3 regions of the Solibacillus sp. FSL R7-0668 genome follow, and region 2 is predicted to be linked to each of the others. Evidence: riboswitches for the same ligand, from Rfam matches in the RefSeq annotation. Region 2 holds a riboswitch; each other region holds the start of a gene.
What was found. Region 2 has a riboswitch for S-adenosylmethionine ahead of MKX47_RS17775 (bifunctional homocysteine S-methyltransferase/methylenetetrahydrofolate reductase). Riboswitches for the same ligand answer to the same signal wherever they lie in the genome.
Positions count from the first base shown of each region.

Region 1: linked by a shared signal. The riboswitch ahead of metA (homoserine O-acetyltransferase MetA) and the one ahead of MKX47_RS17775 (bifunctional homocysteine S-methyltransferase/methylenetetrahydrofolate reductase) in region 2 are both predicted to bind S-adenosylmethionine.
Region 3: linked by a shared signal. The riboswitch ahead of MKX47_RS01715 (O-acetylhomoserine aminocarboxypropyltransferase/cysteine synthase family protein) and the one ahead of MKX47_RS17775 (bifunctional homocysteine S-methyltransferase/methylenetetrahydrofolate reductase) in region 2 are both predicted to bind S-adenosylmethionine.

Region 1 is NZ_JBBOUU010000001.1:1,853,374-1,859,976, forward strand. Features, by position in the region: gene MKX47_RS08990 (AAA domain-containing protein) at 1-2,223, shown strand, start outside; gene MKX47_RS08995 (nucleoside-diphosphate sugar epimerase) at 2,235-2,987, shown strand; gene MKX47_RS09000 (hypothetical protein) at 3,265-4,014, shown strand; gene MKX47_RS09005 (DUF3307 domain-containing protein) at 4,014-4,955, shown strand; SAM riboswitch class I at 5,036-5,144, shown strand; gene metA (homoserine O-acetyltransferase MetA) at 5,235-6,176, shown strand; gene MKX47_RS09015 (ABC transporter ATP-binding protein) at 6,266-6,603, opposite strand, start outside.
Region 2 is NZ_JBBOUU010000001.1:3,567,599-3,574,201, forward strand. Features, by position in the region: gene metH (methionine synthase) at 1-2,557, opposite strand, end outside; gene MKX47_RS17775 (bifunctional homocysteine S-methyltransferase/methylenetetrahydrofolate reductase) at 2,535-4,394, opposite strand; SAM riboswitch class I at 4,498-4,597, opposite strand; gene hemG (protoporphyrinogen oxidase) at 4,732-6,117, opposite strand; gene MKX47_RS17785 (globin-coupled sensor protein) at 6,509-6,603, opposite strand, start outside.
Region 3 is NZ_JBBOUU010000001.1:342,365-348,967, forward strand. Features, by position in the region: gene MKX47_RS01690 (hypothetical protein) at 1-465, shown strand, start outside; gene MKX47_RS01695 (hypothetical protein) at 485-919, opposite strand; gene MKX47_RS01700 (hypothetical protein) at 1,037-1,459, opposite strand; gene nfsA (oxygen-insensitive NADPH nitroreductase) at 1,645-2,379, opposite strand; gene MKX47_RS01710 (DASS family sodium-coupled anion symporter) at 2,472-3,971, opposite strand; SAM riboswitch class I at 4,388-4,503, shown strand; gene MKX47_RS01715 (O-acetylhomoserine aminocarboxypropyltransferase/cysteine synthase family protein) at 4,633-5,925, shown strand; gene MKX47_RS01720 (hypothetical protein) at 6,091-6,489, shown strand.

The DNA of each region.
Region 1 (6,603 bases), 1.7 Mb from region 2:
CAGCAAAGTACAGAAAGCTTAACGCTTGCACAGTTAGATGAAAAAGAGCAGCAATTAAATAAGCAGCAAAATGAAACGAAGCTGCATATCGAGCAAAGTCAGCTCCGAGCTCAATATGAACAGCTTCAAGCACGAAAGCAAGCTGTGACGACAAAAATGGAGCGCGCCAATGAAACCGCCAATGTCGATCCGCTCATCGATAAAATTGTCTCGCTGAAAAAGGTGTATGAAATTGAAAACTTTATGCAGCAATATGATATCCGTCGAAATTATGCGATGGACCGATTATTGACTGCACTCGACCGCATTCAGCCACAAATGGAGCAATATAAACCAATAAAAGACGTCAAAGAGCGATTAGAAAAGGCTTTAACCTATAGTGAAACCGCGCTTGGTATCCAGGTCAATGCCGAACAATTACCGATGAGTCACCATTATTCATTAGCAGAGGTGCAAGAGTTCTTAACAAAGCTGAGCCATGCATTTGCTGAACGGAAAGTAAATGTGCAAAATGGTGCGCGTTCGATTCAAGGCATTCATTTACGTATGCAATTCATCGAGCAGCTCAATGAAAAATACATGGATGCGATTCGTGAAACGGTGCTTATTTTTGAAAAGCTAAAAGAAGAAATTATTTTACAATTCAAAGAGCAAAATGAAGTCAAAGTGGAGCTTTTAACAAAGCTACAAACAGAAGCTTCCACGTATGATAACCAAATGAATACTCTTAAAGAACGTATGGATGATTCCGTCGACATTACGCAAACAATATCGGAATTACAAGAAATATTGGCGACCAATGAACTCGAACAAATGAAGGTGGAAACACAGCGTCAAAATCGTGAAAAGCTGGACACGCAATTGGCTAAAAAATCAGAGGAACTGACGGTGCTGAATGAGCAAATTGCACTTGGTACAGCAACTGTTGAGGAATTGACAGCTCGCTTTAAAGCATTCAATAGTGAGGGTGTACAACTTGAAAAACGTCGAGCGGAATTGGAGCTCCTAACAAAATCAAATCCAGAGCAAGCGATTTTGGAAGTAAATGCACAAATCGAACGTTTACAAGCGTTAATCGCAACGTTGCAAGTGAAAATTGACTTGTTGCCTGTAACAGCCGAGCTTCAAAATGAATGGCATGGTCTGCTAAAAGAGGCAAACGAGTATGACTTAGACGAAATTCGAAAGTTATATGTAAAGCATGCGAACGTTATAGGTACAACATGTGTTGCGTCTGCTAATAAGGAATTCATGGACAATTATCCAACCTTTGATGTCGTCATTATTGATGAAGTGTCAAAAGCGACACCGCCTGAATTATTGCTACCTATGCTTAAAGGGGCAAAAATTATTCTTGTAGGGGATCATCATCAGCTACCACCGCTTGTTGGCGATGCGACGTTCGAGGAAACATTAGAGCAAGTTGTGAAGGAAAGTACGACATTTGAAGAAAAAAGAGAGCTTGAAAAATTACTCGAAGAATCGCTATTTGAACGCTTATACAATAATTTACCCGCGCAAAATAAAACGATGCTAGCCCTCCAATATCGAATGCATACGAACATTATGGAGACAATCACACCGTTTTATGAGCAGGAATCCGAACGCTTGCAATGCGGTTTAGAAGATTCGGATGCTGTGCGCGATCATTATTTAACGACATCCAAAATTACGCGAAATCATCATTTGTTATGGCTCGATATTGCCAACAATAAATCGAATTTTGAACAGCGCATGAAGGAAGGGTCAAGTTTATTTAATGAGGCTGAATTAGCGCAAATAAAAGAGCAACTGCTTGAAATTAATGAAGCAACTGAAAAAGCGAAGGCTGAGGGGTTAATTGCTAAGGATGCATTAAAATCAGTTGGGGTTATTTCGTTCTATGCCGAGCAGGTAAAGCGCATTAATCGTTTAATTGACCAGGAACTCCATGTGCCACATTTACACATTCGAACTGGCTCTGTCGATAAATTCCAAGGAATGGAGATGGATGTCATTCTTGTCAGCATGGTGCGAAATCATGACAATGAGCGCGGGGAAATCGGATTTGCGAAGGATTATCGTCGTTTAAATGTTGCGTTATCGCGCGCGCGTGAACTACTAATTATGATTGGTAGTGTTGACATGTTTACCGAGCGTCCGAAAGCAGAAAAAGTACGTACGATGTATCGACATGTATTAAATACCGTCAAGCAGCAAAACGGCTATTACGCAATTGGTTAAAGGAGTTCAGTATGGATTTACAAAGTTTAACAGAAAAATTGCAGCAGCAAATTTTACAGCAAAACGATGTTACAATTGAAAAGCAAATAAATTATGCCATTCCGGTGCATACAATTGAAGTGAAGTATCACCCAGTTATTCGCAATGCGATGGATATTTTGATGAAGATGATGTTGGTTTCATTTAACAAAGCAAGGCTCACAAATGCCGAGCTTTTAGCAGATATTTTACTTGTCGAGCCGCTATTTATTCATGATTTGACGAATAAAATGCTGCGTCTTGGGATGATAAAAAAAGAAGAGTTTTACTTGTTAACGGCTAAAGGAGAAGCCCAATTAGCGAGTGGCATTTTTGAAGAAGAACTCGATGAAACGAGCTATTTTGTACAATACAGTCCATTGCATGAAGCCATTTTAGAAGGCGATTTAGAACAGTTTGAGGAGCTGGAGCAGTTTCCGGAAGTATTTCCGACAATTTATTCTGATGAAATCGTAGCGGTCGATGAGGCGATGCTGATTCAATATATTCACCAGCAATTGTCAGACCAACCGTTAGCTGACGATGAAGTGTCAACAACAATAACAAGCATTGTAAGCTCTGACTCTGTACAAATTAATGATGTTCCAGTCATTTGCTTTATCGCACATCAGAAGGCGGAAAATCATCAGTTTGCCCGCGTCTATAATACGCTAACAGGTGAGTGGGATGCGCAGTTGGAAGCTTTGTTGTTTGAAGTGGAAAAGAAAATAGAAGATGCTCTTTAGCAGCTATATTAAAAAATCTGTTCTATTACTATTTAGAACAGGTTTTTTATTGTTTGAGATAATGTCAACTATTCAGGTGAATTTTGCCTATTGTTTATAAGTTAGTTGAATGATAAGCTGTTGCAAGATTAGCCAGATTAAGCACCTATATAATCGGTCTACAAACCGAATTCGTAATAAATCCGGTTCTAGAACCGAATCGGTAATATATTAGGTCTACAACCCGAATTTATGCGGTATACTGTATATAGATACTATAATTGAAGGAGGGGTACGGATGGGAACAGCGGTTTCAGTATTTATATTAGATGTTACAAATTCAAGTAAATTTCGAAATGGTCAAGAATTAAGTGAGTATCTATCAGAATGGCAAGATGTGTTAGCGAATAACAATACTATAAAAATAGCAGTTAAACATAGAATGGGCGATGAAATAATCTGTGTAGTTGAGGGTTATTCTAATGCACTCGTGATAGCAAATTATATGGTTTATAATTGGAAATATGAAGACAATATGCCCTATTTCGGTATTTCATTTGGGGTGATTGAAGATAATATAAATACTATCGATATTGATAAGTGGAATAATATGCTTGTGAAAAATGCAAGATTGGCCAATAATTTAATTAAAGAAGATAAAACTCGTACAAAATTAATAGAAATGAACCCGTTAAATAAATTTGAAAATATAGAACGTCAATTAATTAACTCTATTCTAAATTTACAAAGTGCAGCCATTTTAAAGCAAACAACGAAGCAAAGAGAGATTTTAGGTCTATATAGTCTTTTACGCTCACAAAAGGAAGTTGCACTTACATTAAATAAATCAACTTCTACAGTTTGGGAGCATTTTACTGTGGGGAAAACAGATTTAATATTAGATGCTTCTGAATCTTTATATGACTTATTAAATTCAAAAGAAATACAATTAAATCCTGAAAATAAAATACAAGAAAAACAGAAGAAATTCGAGCTGGAATTAAGAAGAAATATTGAGCAATTCCGATTGGGACAGGGATATAAATAATGTTAATTTTACTATTTATATTAGGACATTTTATAGCGGATTATCCATTTCAATCGAGTGAAATGGTAGCCAAAAAGAAGGAAGGACCTGCAGCAGTCTTTCAACATGTAGCGATACATTTATTAACATATGTAATGCTAACGATAATGAGTATTATATTAGGTTTAATTGAATATGATGTCCTACTGGTAGTTTATATTTTTATTATTTGTTTAATCCACCTATTAACGGATTTAACAAAAGAAAAGTTAAATGACCATATTGAAAAGCGTACGGATATTAGTAAGTATCAAATTTCAATGAGACTAACATTATTGTATATCGTAGACCAAATCATTCATATTGTTAGCATTGTTATATTCACTATTGTTCTATTTGACGATTTTGAAAGTAAACTAAGCAAATTATTTAACTCTATTGCTTCAGGTCAACCTTTAGATTTGAATTTTCAATCAAAGATTATTATTACTTTGATTATTTTGTTAATAAATTCATATTTTTCTGGACACCTTATCGGGAAAATGTTAACAGAATTTAGACCAACAAACAAAATCATAGAAACAACAGTTGAAGGAAAGTTTACTTCGAGCAATACAAACTTGAAATACGATGGTTTTAATGAAAAAGATATTGAAAAACAATTAGATCAATATGTAACTAAAATAGAAGATGATGTAAAATTGAATAAAAAAATATCTTTAATTAGTGACTCACCCCCAAAAGCTGGGATGTGGATAGGTATCTTAGAAAGAAATTTAATATTAATACTTTGTGTATCCAACAATTTATCTAGTATTGGATTTTTAATCGCAATGAAAGCCTTAACGAGATTCAAACAATTTGATGATAAAAGTTTTTCTGAATATTATTTAATAGGTACGATGTTAAGCATCATATTAGGAATTACAGCTGGATTTGTAATGAAATTTATTTGGTTGTAAATAAGCATAGCTCAAAAAAATTTTTTATTAGAATTATTGCGAAAATTAGCCTAACATGGTACACTTATGACAATTTAATAGTCTTATCAAGAGAAGCGGAGGGACTTGGCCCGTTGATGTTTCAGCAACCTCTAACATGGTTAGAAAGGTGCTAATTCCAGCAAGGGGACTTCCCTTGGCAGATAAGTTCGGTTTAAAAGCCTCTCATTTCTGTTTACGCTGGAAATGAGAGGCTTTTTGATTTGTATAAAATGTACAAAAATTGAGGGGGAACAAGCGATGCCAATTAATATTCCAAAAAGTTTACCGGCTGGCGAGCTATTAAGACAAGAGAAAATTTTCGTGATGGAAGAGGACCGCGCGAAAACACAACAAATCCGACCATTAAATATTTTGGTGTTTAACTTAATGCCTGAGAAAGAAAAAACGGAGCTACAGTTATTACGTTTACTAGGTAATACGCCACTGCAAGTGAATGTTACCTTTTTAAATACGGCTACCTATGAATCGAAAAATGTATCAAAATCACATTTAGATACATTTTATCAAACCTTTGATGAGGTGAAGCATCGTCGTTATGATGGTTTAATCATCACAGGGGCACCAGTGGAAAAGATGGAATTTGAAGAAGTGGGCTATTGGCAGGAAATTACACAGGTAATGGATTGGGCTGATAAAAACGTTACATCCATCATGCATATTTGTTGGGGCGCACAGGCGGCGTTATACCACCACTTTGGCATTGGTAAGTTTGAGCTTCCGAAAAAATGCTCGGGCATTTATTCGCATGTGATTACGGATCTAACCGTAGATTTAGTGCGAGGCTTTAGCGATGAATATGTCGCACCGCATTCGCGCCATACATCTGTATCGATTGAAGAAGTAAGAGCGCATCCTGATTTACGTTTACTCAGCTATTCAGACGATGCGGGGGTCTTTATTGCGCAATCTAAAAATAATAAGCATATTATGATCACGGGGCATCTGGAATACGATGCGACGACGTTATCGGATGAATATTTCCGTGACATGGAAAAAGATCCAGAAAATACAGAGATTCCGGTCAATTACTTCCCAAATAATGACCCACAGCAAGCGCCGAAAAATGTTTGGCGTGCACACTCGCATTTATTATTTTACAACTGGCTAAATTATTATGTATATCAAGAAACACCATATGATTGGCATTATGTAGAGGAGCAGATTGAGTTTCATATTTAAGTAGCGAATCGCAGCTCAGACGAAATGAAATGTAGGTGAGGTGGGTATAACCTCATTCAATTCGTCTGAGTGCGTTTTTATTTGAAAGCTTATTTTACCGCTATCCAGGCGCGGTCACGTTGGATTTGTAAGCTTACGTCACGACCAAAGAAGTTGCTTAATACGGGCTCGGTTAAAATTTGCTCACGTGTACCAGTAGCAGCGTCCTTACCATCTTTCATCAATAGCACATGCTGGAAACAGGGCAATATTTCTTCTACATGATGGGTGACATAGATAAGGGTTGGGCAGTTTTCACGACCTGCAATTTGTTCGATTGTTTGTAGTAAATTTTCTCGTTCTATGATATCTAAGCCACCACACGGTTCATCTAAAATGAGAATGTCCGGATTGGCCATAATTGCGCGTGAAATCTGAATGCGTTGAC
Region 2 (6,603 bases):
GCGATGCACTTAATTCCGCTATTAAACTTTCTCGCTCGTCTTCGTTCATTAAACGATTGGCCTGCTCTAAGCCTTGCATCGCATCTTTCGAATAAATAACCGGTCCATCATATTGCTCGGCAATTTTTGTTTCTGTAAAGCGACGTGATAATGCAGCGCCACCCACTAAAATCGGCACATCAATACCCGCTTCCTTAAAGTCTTGCGCGGTAATGACCATTTGCTGAGCTGATTTTACAAGTAAACCAGATAACCCAACAAAGTCCGGTTTTTCTTTGCGGATAGCTTCAATTAGCTGTGCTGGTGTTACTTTAATTCCCAAATCCACAACACGGTAGCCGTTATTACTTAAAATAATATCGACTAAGTTTTTACCGATGTCATGTACATCCCCCTTAACGGTTGCAAGCACCATCGTTCCTTTACTTGCAGATGTATCGCCTTTTTCCATGAACTGCTCTAAATGCGCAACAGCCGCTTTCATGACACCCGCACTTTGAAGTACTTCGGCTACAATTAATTGATTGGCGTTAAATAAACGACCAACTTCCGCCATCCCCTCCATTAAAGGTCCATTAATAATATCTAAAGGCGTATCAAAAATTTGACGCGCCGCATCTAAATCTTCAATTAGCCCTTCTTTTGTACCTTCTAAAATATAGTACGCAAGTCGTTCCTCTACTGTTGCTGGTAATTCCTTCACAACCGCATCTTTCTTTTTATCACGATAAAAGTCGGTAAATACGGCAAGTGTTTCATCATTCGTATTGAAAATTAAATCATTTGCTAATTTAATTTCCTCCTCTGGAATCGATGCATAACGCTCTAATTTTTCCGTATTGACAATCGCATAATCTAAGCCCGCTTGTGTACAGTGATATAAATACACCGCATTTAACACTTCACGCCCAACTGGTGGTAAGCCGAATGATACATTACTTACACCAAGCACCGTTAAGCAGCCTGGTAAGTTTTCTTTAATTAAGCGAATGCCCTCAATTGTTTCTTCCGCCGCTCCAATATATTGTTCATCCCCTGTACCAACTGGGAACATTAATGGGTCGAAAATAATATCCTCTGGTGACATGCCCCATTTTTCCGTTAATAGTTTAAATGAACGCTGTGCCACTTCCAATTTTTTCTCGCGTGTTACAGCCATCCCAACTTCATCGATTGTTCCCACAACAAGCGCTGCACCATATTTTTTGACAAGTGGCATCACTGCATCAAAGCGTTCTTCGCCATCTTCTAGGTTGATTGAGTTAATGATGGCCTTCCCTTGTGAAAACTTCAATGCCTCTTCCATTACCTTCTCGTCCGTTGAGTCAATGACAAGTGGCACTTTGACCTTCTTCACTACTTCCTGCATGAAGTTTTTCATATCCTCAACTTCATCGCGGTCAGGATTAGCTAAGCAAATATCAATAACATGTGCACCGTTTTTCACTTGCGCACGGGCAATTTCGGCTGCTTCCTCAAATTTTCCATCAATAATCAAGTTTTTAAATTTACGTGAACCAATTACGTTTGTACGCTCTCCAATAAACAATGGACGCATCGATTCATCGTATTGCAATGGCTCAATTCCTGAAACGACATGACCATGTGTTGTTTCTTTTGGCTTGCGCGGTGCATAACTTGCTACAGCCTCTCGAATGGCAGCAATATGCGCTGGTGTTGTCCCACAGCAGCCCCCTACAATATTTAACCAGCCTTTTTCAGCAAAACCTTGTAGCTTTTTCGATAATGAATCCGGCGTTTCATGATAGCAGCCTTCTTCATCAGGAAGCCCCGCATTCGGATAACAACTAATATAGCCATTTGAAAGCTCTGCTAATGAACGAATATGATCCGTCATAAATTCTGGGCCTGTCGCACAGTTTAATCCAACCGATAATGGCTTAATATGCTCGATTGAAATGTAAAATGCTTCAATGGATTGACCAGCTAATGTTGTTCCCATCGGCTCAATTGTTCCGGAAATCATCACGGGAAGCTCTTTCCCTAATTCAGTAAATGCACGATGAATGGCAATTGTACCAGCCTTTACATTTAGCATATCTTGTGATGTTTCAAGTAGTAATAAATCCGAGCCGGCCTCAATTAATGTTTTGGCCTGTATATAAAAGTTTTCTTCTAATTCTTCAAATGTAATACCACCTGTTACGGATAAGGTTTTTGTTGTTGGGCCAATCGCACCTGCAACAAAACGAGGCCATTCTGGTGTTGAATACTCACGTGCTGCCTCTACTGCTAGTTCTACAGCTCGTGTATTAATTTCAACAGCCTTATGCCCTAAGTCATATTCATTCAATACAAGCGGTGTCGCACCAAATGTATTCGTACAAATAATATCTGCACCAGCTTCTAAATACGCACGATGAATTTTCCCTAACACATCAGGACGTGTGATGACTAGGTTTTCGTTACAGCCATCTAAATCCTCGCCACCGAAATCTTCGTATGTTAAATTTTCAGCCTGTAGCATCGTCCCCATGGCACCATCGATGATTAATATTCTTTTTTGTAATTGCTCATGAATTGGATGTTTCGACATTTGTTTTTTCTCCTTTGCGTTTCGCGTCGTACTGTTTGACGTAATCCATTAAATGCAGCGTCATATCGTAGCGTAAAAACGGTGTAATTAAATAAATTCCATTGAAATACTGACAGGCTGTATCAAGTAGCTCTTCTGCGATTGCTAAGCCCTCTTTCGTTGCAGCTTCTTTATCATCGCCACATGCTGCCATACGTGCGAGTACATCGTCTGATAGTTTAATTCCTGGCACCTCATGATGTAAAAACTCGGCACTACGAGACGAGGTAAGTGGCATAATCCCAATATAAATCGGTGTTTCTAAATGCTTTGTTGCCTCGTAGATTTCGATGATTTTTTCTTTTGTGTAAACCGGCTGTGAGATGAAATAATCCGCACCGTGCTCAATTTTCTTCTCTAAGCGCTGTACCGCTCGATCTAATACACGGACATTGGGGTTAAATGCTGCCGCTACAGAGAAGTTCGACTGTTTACGTAAAGTTTTCCCGGTAAATGACATCCCTTTATTTAATTGTTTAATAAGTGAAATTAGCTCCATTGATGACACATCATACACGCTTGTTGCTCCTGGGAAATCGCCTACCTTTGTCGGGTCACCTGTTACAACGAGAATATCGTGCAGTTCAAGTGCGTCCAGCCCCATTAAGTGCGACTGTAGACCAATTAAATTACGGTCACGACAAGTTAAATGCGGTAATGAACGAATGCCCTGTTCCTTTAAGATAGCCGCCATTGCAATATTACTAATGCGTGGAGAAGCCAAGGAATTATCAGCCATCATGACAACATCTGCACCCGCATCTGCTAATTGTTTTGCGCCTTCGACAAAGCCATCAATTTCTAAATGACGTGGTGTGTCTAGCTCCACAATTACGGAACGCTCACGCTTTACTTTTTCGTGCAGCGGCTCGAATTTTCGCGGTTCTGCAACACGTACAAATTCTGTCCATCCTGGCATTTTCTTCTTTTCCTCTAATGGCGCCAGCTGTGCTAAGCGCTTTTTAGCAGCCGCAATATGCTTTGGTGTTGTCCCACAGCAGCCTCCGATTAAACGTACCCCTTGATTGACTAACTCTACTGCGGCACGCGCAAAATAATCGGTTTCGGATTCATAGACAATGCGCCCGTCCTCCACATCTAATAGTGAGGCATTGGGATAAGCCGAAAGATAAGCCTTTTCCGGTAAATTTACACGTTCAAATGCTTGAATCGTATGGAAAGGGCCAAGGCGACAGTTACTACCAACGATGTCTGCACCCAATCTTTCAAGGTCATGCAATGCTTCATTTAACGACATACCATTTTTCAAGATCCCCGCCTCTTGCATCGTTACCTGGGCAATAATCGGTAAATCCGTTAAAGAACGTAGCAAATGAACACTATGTGATAACTCTTCAAAATCATAGTAGGTTTCTAATAAAAAGCCGTCTGGTTCACCCGCTAATAACACTTCAACCTGTTCTTGAAAAGCGGCTAAAATTTCTTCTAATGTTGCGTCGCTTTTGCGAATGCCACGAATCCCGCCAATTGTCGCAAGCACATATTGTCCACCTGGTGCTGCCGCGCGCTTGGCAATCGCTAATGCCGCTTCGTTAAATTCCTGCACACGTCCCTCATAGCCATAGCGAGCTAGTTTAATGGCATTGGCACCATATGTATTCGTCTGAATAATGTCTGCACCAGCGGCAATGTATTCCCCATGAATTTTTTCAATAATTTCAGGACGGGCAATATTCATTTCCTCATGACAATAATCCAGTCCATATGAATATAATAATGTCCCAATTGCCCCATCCGCCGTTAATACCTTCGTCTTTAAATCTTGTAATAAACCCATCGCCATCACTCCATCATTCACAGTATTTTCAGTTTATTAGCTATACGAAAAAGCCTTCTTTTCATATAAAAAGAAGGCTTCTATCTTAAAGAATTTAGTTTCCTTCTCATCTTCTGGCATGCGCCAACTGGATTTAGCACCTGACATATTGTTGGTTGCTGAAGCTTCATCGGGCCAGTTCCCTCTACTTCTCTTGATAAGAAATTTTATGAATTTTTCAAATAATTAAGTGAATCATACCGTTATCGCACACGCTCGTCAACCCTTTATGCAAATAAAGTGAAACTTCAAACATTGGAAGCGCTTCATCTTGACGAATTGGCTGTTGTTCTAATTATTAGATGATTTTCGATAAGATTTGATCGGCTGTTTTTTTACCATTTTGGATACATGCCCCAATACCTACACCAAAATATGAACAGCCAGCTAGTAACACATTCGGATAGCGCTGTGCTAACTCCCTTACAACAACACCTAATGCTTCATTATGTGCCAAATCATAGCGTGGCATTTTGTCGATCCATTTAGTCACCTTCACAACTGTCGGCTCTGCTTCAATCCCAAGACTTAACTTGATGTCTTCCAGTGCCACTTGTGTCAGCTCTTCATCCGTCATCGCCGCTAATTGCTCGTAGCGTGGGTTAATGTTCTTATAGAAAAGACGGACAAGTAAATTGCCTTCTGCAGATGTATGCTTCCATTTACGGCTTGTCCATGTAGAAGCATTGCACACTAAATCGGAATGGTGTGAGACGATAAAGCCGGTACCATCTGCTGGCAGGACGCTATCTGCCACATCAAAGCCCACATACATCGTTAATGCAGAAGCATTGGTGAATTTTTCAAGTTGCTCATCGATGACCGGATCTTGTAAAACCGCTCGAACTGTTTGGTTAGGTGTTGCAAGAACAACAACATCCGCTGCAATTGTTTCATGATCCAGCACGACATCATATTTTTCACCGCGCTTATGAACGGCTTGTATTGCTGTATTCTTCTTGAACTCTACGGTTGTCAGCGTTTGCTCTAAGCGATCAATCAACGCAGATAAACCGGTTTTAAAGGAAATAAATTTTTTATTGGCCGCTTTATCAAATTGCTCCCGATTTGCTTCAAAGCCTTTTATAATCGAACCATACTCATTTTTATAATCGACTAAATACGGCAATGTTGAATTCAAGCTAAGCTGATATAAATCGCCCGAATAGACACCTGCTAATACTGGGGCAATTTGCTTGCGTACAATTTCTTCTCCTAAAAAGTACTCTAAAAATTGGCCAATGGAGCTTTCTTTTGTGAAATTTTTATTCGGAAGCTGCAAATCTTCTAGCGCTCTTTGCTTGCCCTCTTCTGAAATTAACGTACTTGCCATTAAAGACTCCACACTCATCGGAATGCCAAATGTCGAGCCCGCTGGAATCGCATGCAGCTCGTTATTCGTATGAATGTATGAAATACCCGTCTCGTTGTACACAAGCTCTTGTTCAAATTCTAATTCCTTTACGAGCTCTAGCACTCCCGGATGACGCGCCACGATGGAATCCGCACCCGTTTCCATAATGAAGCCACCTTCATGTTCTGAATGAATTTTTCCTCCTAAATAGTTATTTCTTTCAACTACTACTAATCGTGCTTCAACATTTTGTTCGACCATTAGTTTACTCAAATAATGCATCGTTGTTAAGCCTGTAATTCCGCCGCCTACCACTACTATTGTTTTCATCATTTAATCGCTCCTATACATTCGCACTCTTCCTCTTGTGTTAAGTATAAGCTTTTCCAACGAAAAATTGGACTGACGGATATTACAAATTTGTATATAAAGAACAAAAGTGCTAAAGCGCCCTTCCAACTCCGAGTGAGCAAAACGCCAAGTCCATGTGGCATGCTCCCAATGACTCACATCGTGTGAACCTCAGGCATTGTAGGGCCCGACGCAAAAGTAAACGCTCCACCACTTTTGCAGGAGGGTTCGAAATGACCGAGGAGTTGGCGCTTTAGCCTAGACGTAAAGTAAATCCTTACGAAAATGTTATACACAATGCGAATATCTATATTTTCCTTAACAAAAGCAAAAGCGCATGCTAAATGATTCCTTTAACATGCGCTAATGATTAATCTTTTAAGGACTGCGAAACATTGGCTAATGCATCGGCTGCGTAAGTTACTTCATCAAACGCACTGCCTAGTTCTAAAATAACCTCGCCAA
Region 3 (6,603 bases), 3.2 Mb from region 2:
GAGAAGAAGTTCGTGGAAAAAGAATGGGAAGGCGAAATGCCGATTCTCTATAATTTCTATGGGGAAGCGAGCTGGCTATCTGCTGTATTAGATGCGAATGGCTTCTTGCAAAACTATTTCATTGTATCCGCTGCTAATCCTGAGATTTCTGCGTATGGTACGACACCAAACGAAGCGTTAAAGCTATATAAAACAGCGCTTAGCCGCGGAGGCAGTACAGTGGATGGGACGTCAAATGCAGAGGAAGCAAAGGCCACTGTGGAGGTAGTACGTGTGTATAAAGAGCGTGTGGGGGATTTCACCATCGTATCCTTCCTAACGACAACAGGTGAAAACTTTATCGTCAGCTCAGAGGTTGTGCCGTTTGCGATTTATTTACAAGAGGGTGATCAGGTAGCAATCACCTACGCCAAAACTGGAGAGACCTTCCAGCCGATAAAAGCATTGCAAATTAAAGGCTTATAGCAAAAAGGAGAGCGCGATTTTAGCGTTCTCCTTTTATTTTTTCAAAATCCCTTATATAATCAAGCATTTTCTTGCGACGCATTTCGATATGCTCGTTTGAATACAACGTAATCTTTAAGAACTTTTGACGTTGTTCAGCCAACACTTTACGGGCATGTTGGTATAACTCGGCAGGCTCATGATCTAATATGTATTTTAAATGGAACAGCTGCATCAATGCGACTTCGGGATCTTCTAAATTGCAGACAAATTTGATGTTCCAAATATGTGTGTGTGAAATATATTGATTTACATAGGTAGTGGCTGCTTCGTATTTTATGTCATCGATATGCGGTGCGAGCTGCTGATGGATGTCCTTTAGCGCGGTGTTAATATCGACAATTTGTAAGGATAGCTTGCGTACAGATTTTAAGTGCTGACGCTCCATTGATTTCGCTACAAAATTTGAACTCATTTGAAATCCTCCTGACAGTTTCCTAACAATATTCTACCAAAAATAGTACTAGTGGTTTTAGGTACAATAGATTGATTTTTTTACTAAATTTTCTTGTTACAAGATTCCATTGGATGCTTAATGCTTATTATTTTGCTGCTCATAGTTATGGATATAGTCACGTATCTTACCTTCACGTAAGATTAACTGCTCATTTGAGTAAAGCATCATATGATGAAATTTATTCGTTAACTCCTCTAAATTGGAGCGAATGGATGTGTGTAGGTGAGCAGGCTCAGCAAGTAAAATGAATTTTAGATGGAAAATCTGCATCAAGGCCACTTCAGGGTTTTCGAGATTATTGTAGAATTTGAGATTCCAAATATGCGTATGCGAGATATATTGGTTGGCATAGGAGGAAATGGCTTCGTATTTTGATGCATCGATATGTGGTGCGATTTGATCATGCAGCACTTTCAAATTTTCATTGAGCGTTGCGATCTGTAGAGGATATCGGCGTATCGTTTTTAAATGTGATTTGGATGTAATCGTGATGCTCATTTTAAATCATTCCTTTATTTTTATGTTAAGCTATTTCGTAAAACAGACCAAATCTCCATAGAAATAATAAATGCTTTTAGTTCTATTATCCTGTTGCTATTATAGGCATATATTAAAATAGAATCAAATTTTTTAAAAACAAAAAAGATACACCGCTTTAGTTTAAAGGGTGTATCTTATAATTATTATTTCCAAGTAAAGCCTTGTGATGCTAAGAAGTCTTTAATGAACGGACGTTTTTGATCAATGAGGAAATCGGCCATTTGCTTTGTCCAAGTAGCTAGCTTTTGATTGGATGAACGGCTTGCGTAGTAGCTTTCCATTGTCGCATCATATTCAGCAAGTAATGTATCATATTTTTCCACATCATAGCTGTTTTCATGTAGGACGGCTGCTACCGGCAAACGCGGCTTTGTTTCGTTGCGTTTCGTTGGTGTACCGATAGTCATCGCAAACAGAGGGAACACATATTCAGGTAAATTGAATAGCTCGCTAATTTCTTTTGGATTTGTACGTGCACCGCCAATATAGCAAATGCCGTAGCCCATCGACTCTGCTGCGATAACAAAGTTTTGTGCGAATAATGATACATCCGCAACCCCAACAAGTACGTTTTCAGCAGAATCCGCTACGATGTCGACACCATGCATTTTCCCAGCCACATGTAGTCGCTTGAAGTCTACGCAAAATAGGAATGATGCGCCCGCTGTTCCAAATTGAAATTCATTTTTTGATAGTTCGCCAAGCTGTTTCTTTTTCTCTTCATCTGTTACCCAAATGACGCTATAGGCTTGTACGAAATGTGAGCTTGCGGCCATTTGAGCGGTTTCGATTAAGTCGATAACGGTTTCCTTTGAAATTTCCTCGCCTGTATATTTCCGAACAGATGAGTGACTACGTAATAATTCTCTAGTTTCCACGTGAACATCTCCCTTGTATGTATTGCTAATAAAAAAAGCTTAAAGGATTTCTCCTTTAAGCTTATTTTAGTCAATTTTCGGATTGAAGTCGATTACAATAATCCGAGCCATTTCCAATAAGTTGCACTGAAAATGATAATTAAGATAAAGCCGAAAATGGTTAATGGAATCCCTGATTTTAAGAAATCCTTTGTTGTGAATGCACCGGTACCATAAGCGAGCATGTTTTGTGGCGCACTTACAGGTAATAAGAAACCGAAGCAAATGACGAATTGCTGAATCAGAACGAAGCCAATTTGGTTTTCAACCGGTATTGGTAAGCTTAAGGCTAATGCGATAAATACCGGAATTAGCGCCGAAGCTAAACTTGTTGCGGATGCGAAGCCTAAGTGAATCACGATGTTAAAGATTGTGACTAATGCGATTGTTGCTAAAATCGGCATTGTATCTAGGCCAAGTGAGCCGAAAATCGTATCGGATAACCAAGCGGCCCCTTTTGTGTTTAATAATGTAGTACCTAATGAAATCCCTACCGCAAAGACAATTAATGTACCCCAGTCAATACGGCTAGAAGCTTCTTGCCAGTTGAACACGCCTACTTTAGGAGCTAATAAAAAGGCAATCGCGATAATTGTTACGGTTGTTGTATCGAATGGATGTACTTTACCTTCTGTTGCCCAGAAGAATAAAAGGACTAATGTTGTAATGATTAATGTTATTTCTTTGCGTTTTAATGGGCCAAGCTCTGTTAACTGCTTGCGGATGACATCTTTACCGCTTGAAATATTATCTGTTTCCGGTTTGATTAATTTGATCATGACGAAGAATAAAACAACGGACATGATGGCAGAAAATGGCGCAGCATACATGAACCACTCGCCCCATGTAATATCGATACCGAATTCTGTTTTAATGAAGCCAAGTGCAATTAAGTTTTGTGCTGCTGCTGTTTTAATCCCGATATTCCAAATCGAAACAGCCTGTGCTGCGGTAATGACTAATAATGCGGCAAGCTTACTTTCCTTAGTTAAACCAAATGCCGCGACAATTCCTAATAAAATCGGTACAACTGCACCCGCTCGAGCTGTTGCACTTGGTACAACGAATGCTAAAACGATTGCGACTAAAATCGCACCAAATACTAATGCATTTGTTTTTGTTCCAACTAATGATAATACCCAAAGTGCGATTCGTTTATGTAAATTAGTAATTTGCATCGCAGCTGCTAAAAAGAGCGCCATCCCAACAAGTGCGACCGCCGAGCTACTAAAACCACCTAATGCTAATTTTAGTGCACTGCTTGTCCCCATTTGAACAGATGGATCTTCCATACTTGGTGCCAAACCAAGGAGCACAGCGATTAATGCTAAAATCATGGCTGAGCTAACCGGGTATGCTACCGCTTCAGTTACCCATAAAATAACGGCAAATGCTAAAATCGCTAAGGCTCGTTGACCAGCAACAGGTAAATCACCGTCATTTGGTAAGAGCGTAATCGTAATGAGTGCGGCAAATGCAAGTAAAATCCAAAGCGGCTTTAAATTACGTTTTTGTTCAGTGGAACTTGAATTTTTTTCACTGATTGCTGCCATTATAATAGCCTCCTTTTCACTCTATAAAGTTTTGTTTTGTATAATAATTTGGGTGAAGACATTTTCTAGAGATAAAGATATGACAAGATGACTTGTATAAGTATCAATGTGTTATCTCAACAAAGATATGTAAAATAAAGTATTTGTCATTGTTTATTATAGCAATAAATGGAGATTCCTGATGTTAATATTTAGTGAATTTTATTGTTTTAAAATAAATAAATTACTAGCTAGATTAAAGGAGAAAGATAGAAATATTTAAGTTAAAATAGAAAAATATGCGTTTTTTACTTGGTTGGATTGAGTGTTCAGAAAAAGAGAAAAAATAAATTTCAGAAAATTTATGAATTTCATATTGACGAATGGAAATGTTCTGTTTTATACTGTGAAACAACGATGGAACATAAATCACATATCTCTTATCAAGAGCGGCTGAGGGAATAGGCCCTATGAAAGCCCAGCAACCAGTGAGTGATGAACTGACTAAGGTGCTACGTCCTACAAAATGAACAATCATTTTGGCAGATAAGAGGAGGTTAACTTGCTCATATGCGGGGGACGCTCTTCTTAACTGAAGAGGGTCTCCCTTTTTTCATTTAAAAATGGACCCTCCTCAAAATAACACCGATTTCACCATCGATTAATTTTAGGAGGCAATATAATGACAAACTTACGACCAGAAACATTATTACTACATGGAGGTCAAAAGCCAGATCCAGTAACAGGTGCGATTGCTGTCCCGATTTACCGCTCGACGGCTTATGCATTTAAGGACACTGCTCATGCGCAACGTCTTTTTGCATTAGAAGAGCCGGGGAATATTTATTCACGCATTATGAACCCAACTGTAGGTGCTTTTGAAGAGCGCGTGGCGTTATTAGAAGGCGGAACAGCGGCAGTAGCACTTTCATCTGGTGCAGCGGCAGTAGCGTTTTCAATCTTAAACTTAGCGGGCGCGGGCGATGAAATCGTGGCAGCGGGTTCACTTTATGGTGGTACGTATAATTTATTTGCGACAACATTACCTCGCTACGGTATTACAGTGAAATTTGTGGATGAATCCGATCCAGAAAACTTCCGTGCAGCGATTACTGACAAGACAAAAGCAGTATACGCAGAAATTATTGGTAACCCGAGCTTAAAGGTATTAGATATTGAAGCGGTAGCAAATATCGCGCATGATAACGGTCTACCATTATTAATCGATAGCACATTTGCTTCGCCATATGGTAGTAACCCAATTGAGTTTGGCGCGGATGTTGTCATTCACTCTGCAACAAAATGGATTGGCGGTCACGGTACTACAATTGGTGGTGTCGTAGTAGATGCCGGTAAATTTGATTGGACACAGGGCAAGCACCCAGGCTATACAGAGCCAGACGCTTCTTATCACGGAATTCGTTATGGAATTGACACTCGTGCTGCAGCATTTGCCACAAAGCTTCGTGTACAATTACTACGCGATTTTGGTCCGACTTTATCAGCAGACGCAGCATTTAACTTCTTACAAGGGCTAGAAACGCTTCATTTGCGTATTGTCCGTCATAATGAAAACACACAAAAAGTAGCCGAGTATTTAAAAAACCACCCATTCGTGGAATACGTCAACTACAATGGCTTTGAAGATTTTGCTACACATGACTTAGCGAAAAAGTATTTAAAAAATGGCTTCGGCTCAATCATTACATTCGGTATTAAAGGTGGACGTGAAGCAGGGCGTCAAGTCATTGATAATGTGCAATTATTCTCACACGTAGCAAACGTAGGGGATGCGCGTTCGTTAATTATTCACCCAGCAAGTACAACACACCAACAGCTATCTGTGGAAGAATTGAAAATTGCAGGCGTATCAGAGGAGCTCATTCGCTTATCGATCGGCCTAGAAGCAGCAGAAGATATTATTGCAGATTTAGAACAAGCATTAGCTAAGGTAGCAACAGCTATAAACGCTTAATATAATAGAAGAAACTCGCTTGTAAGTTCCCATTCGAAATACAAGCGAATTTTCTAATAATTAATCCCTAGTATTTTAATGAGTTTTATTGACAACCTTAAAACCAAGTAATACAATAGGAATATAAGTTGATATTCACAAATAAACGAAAAGGAGTTGTTCAACATGGGAAAAGTTTATAGCGCACAAAACGTTGCTGCTTACATCATCTATGAATTAAATGAAGAAAAGGAATTCGTGAACGCTTGTTCAATCCAACAAATTTTGGCGGATGTGAATGCGATGTGGCACAGCGTTTTTGGACACCATGCTTTCTCAGAAACAACTCATGATTTTCTCAAATTTGGCTACACGGTACAAGAAGTAGCAGATGAATATAAAGAGCATGGTACAGCACATATTTTAGAACCTGCAAAAGAATGGTTTTTAAAATATGGTGAATTTCAATTAGTGCAACGCCCATACGCAGTGCCTAATTTTTCAGTGAAAGAAGAAATTGTGATGCATAAAATTTTAACTGCCTACCGTTTACGTACCTATAATTTAGTAAATGTGGCCGTTTGAAATATTTCTCAAGCACTGGTAAGTCCCCCTTGCCGGTGCTTTTTGCTATTTTATAATAAGATTTGAATGATTAATGACTTTTTACAGAAAACAAATGTCTTTCTAGGAGAGATT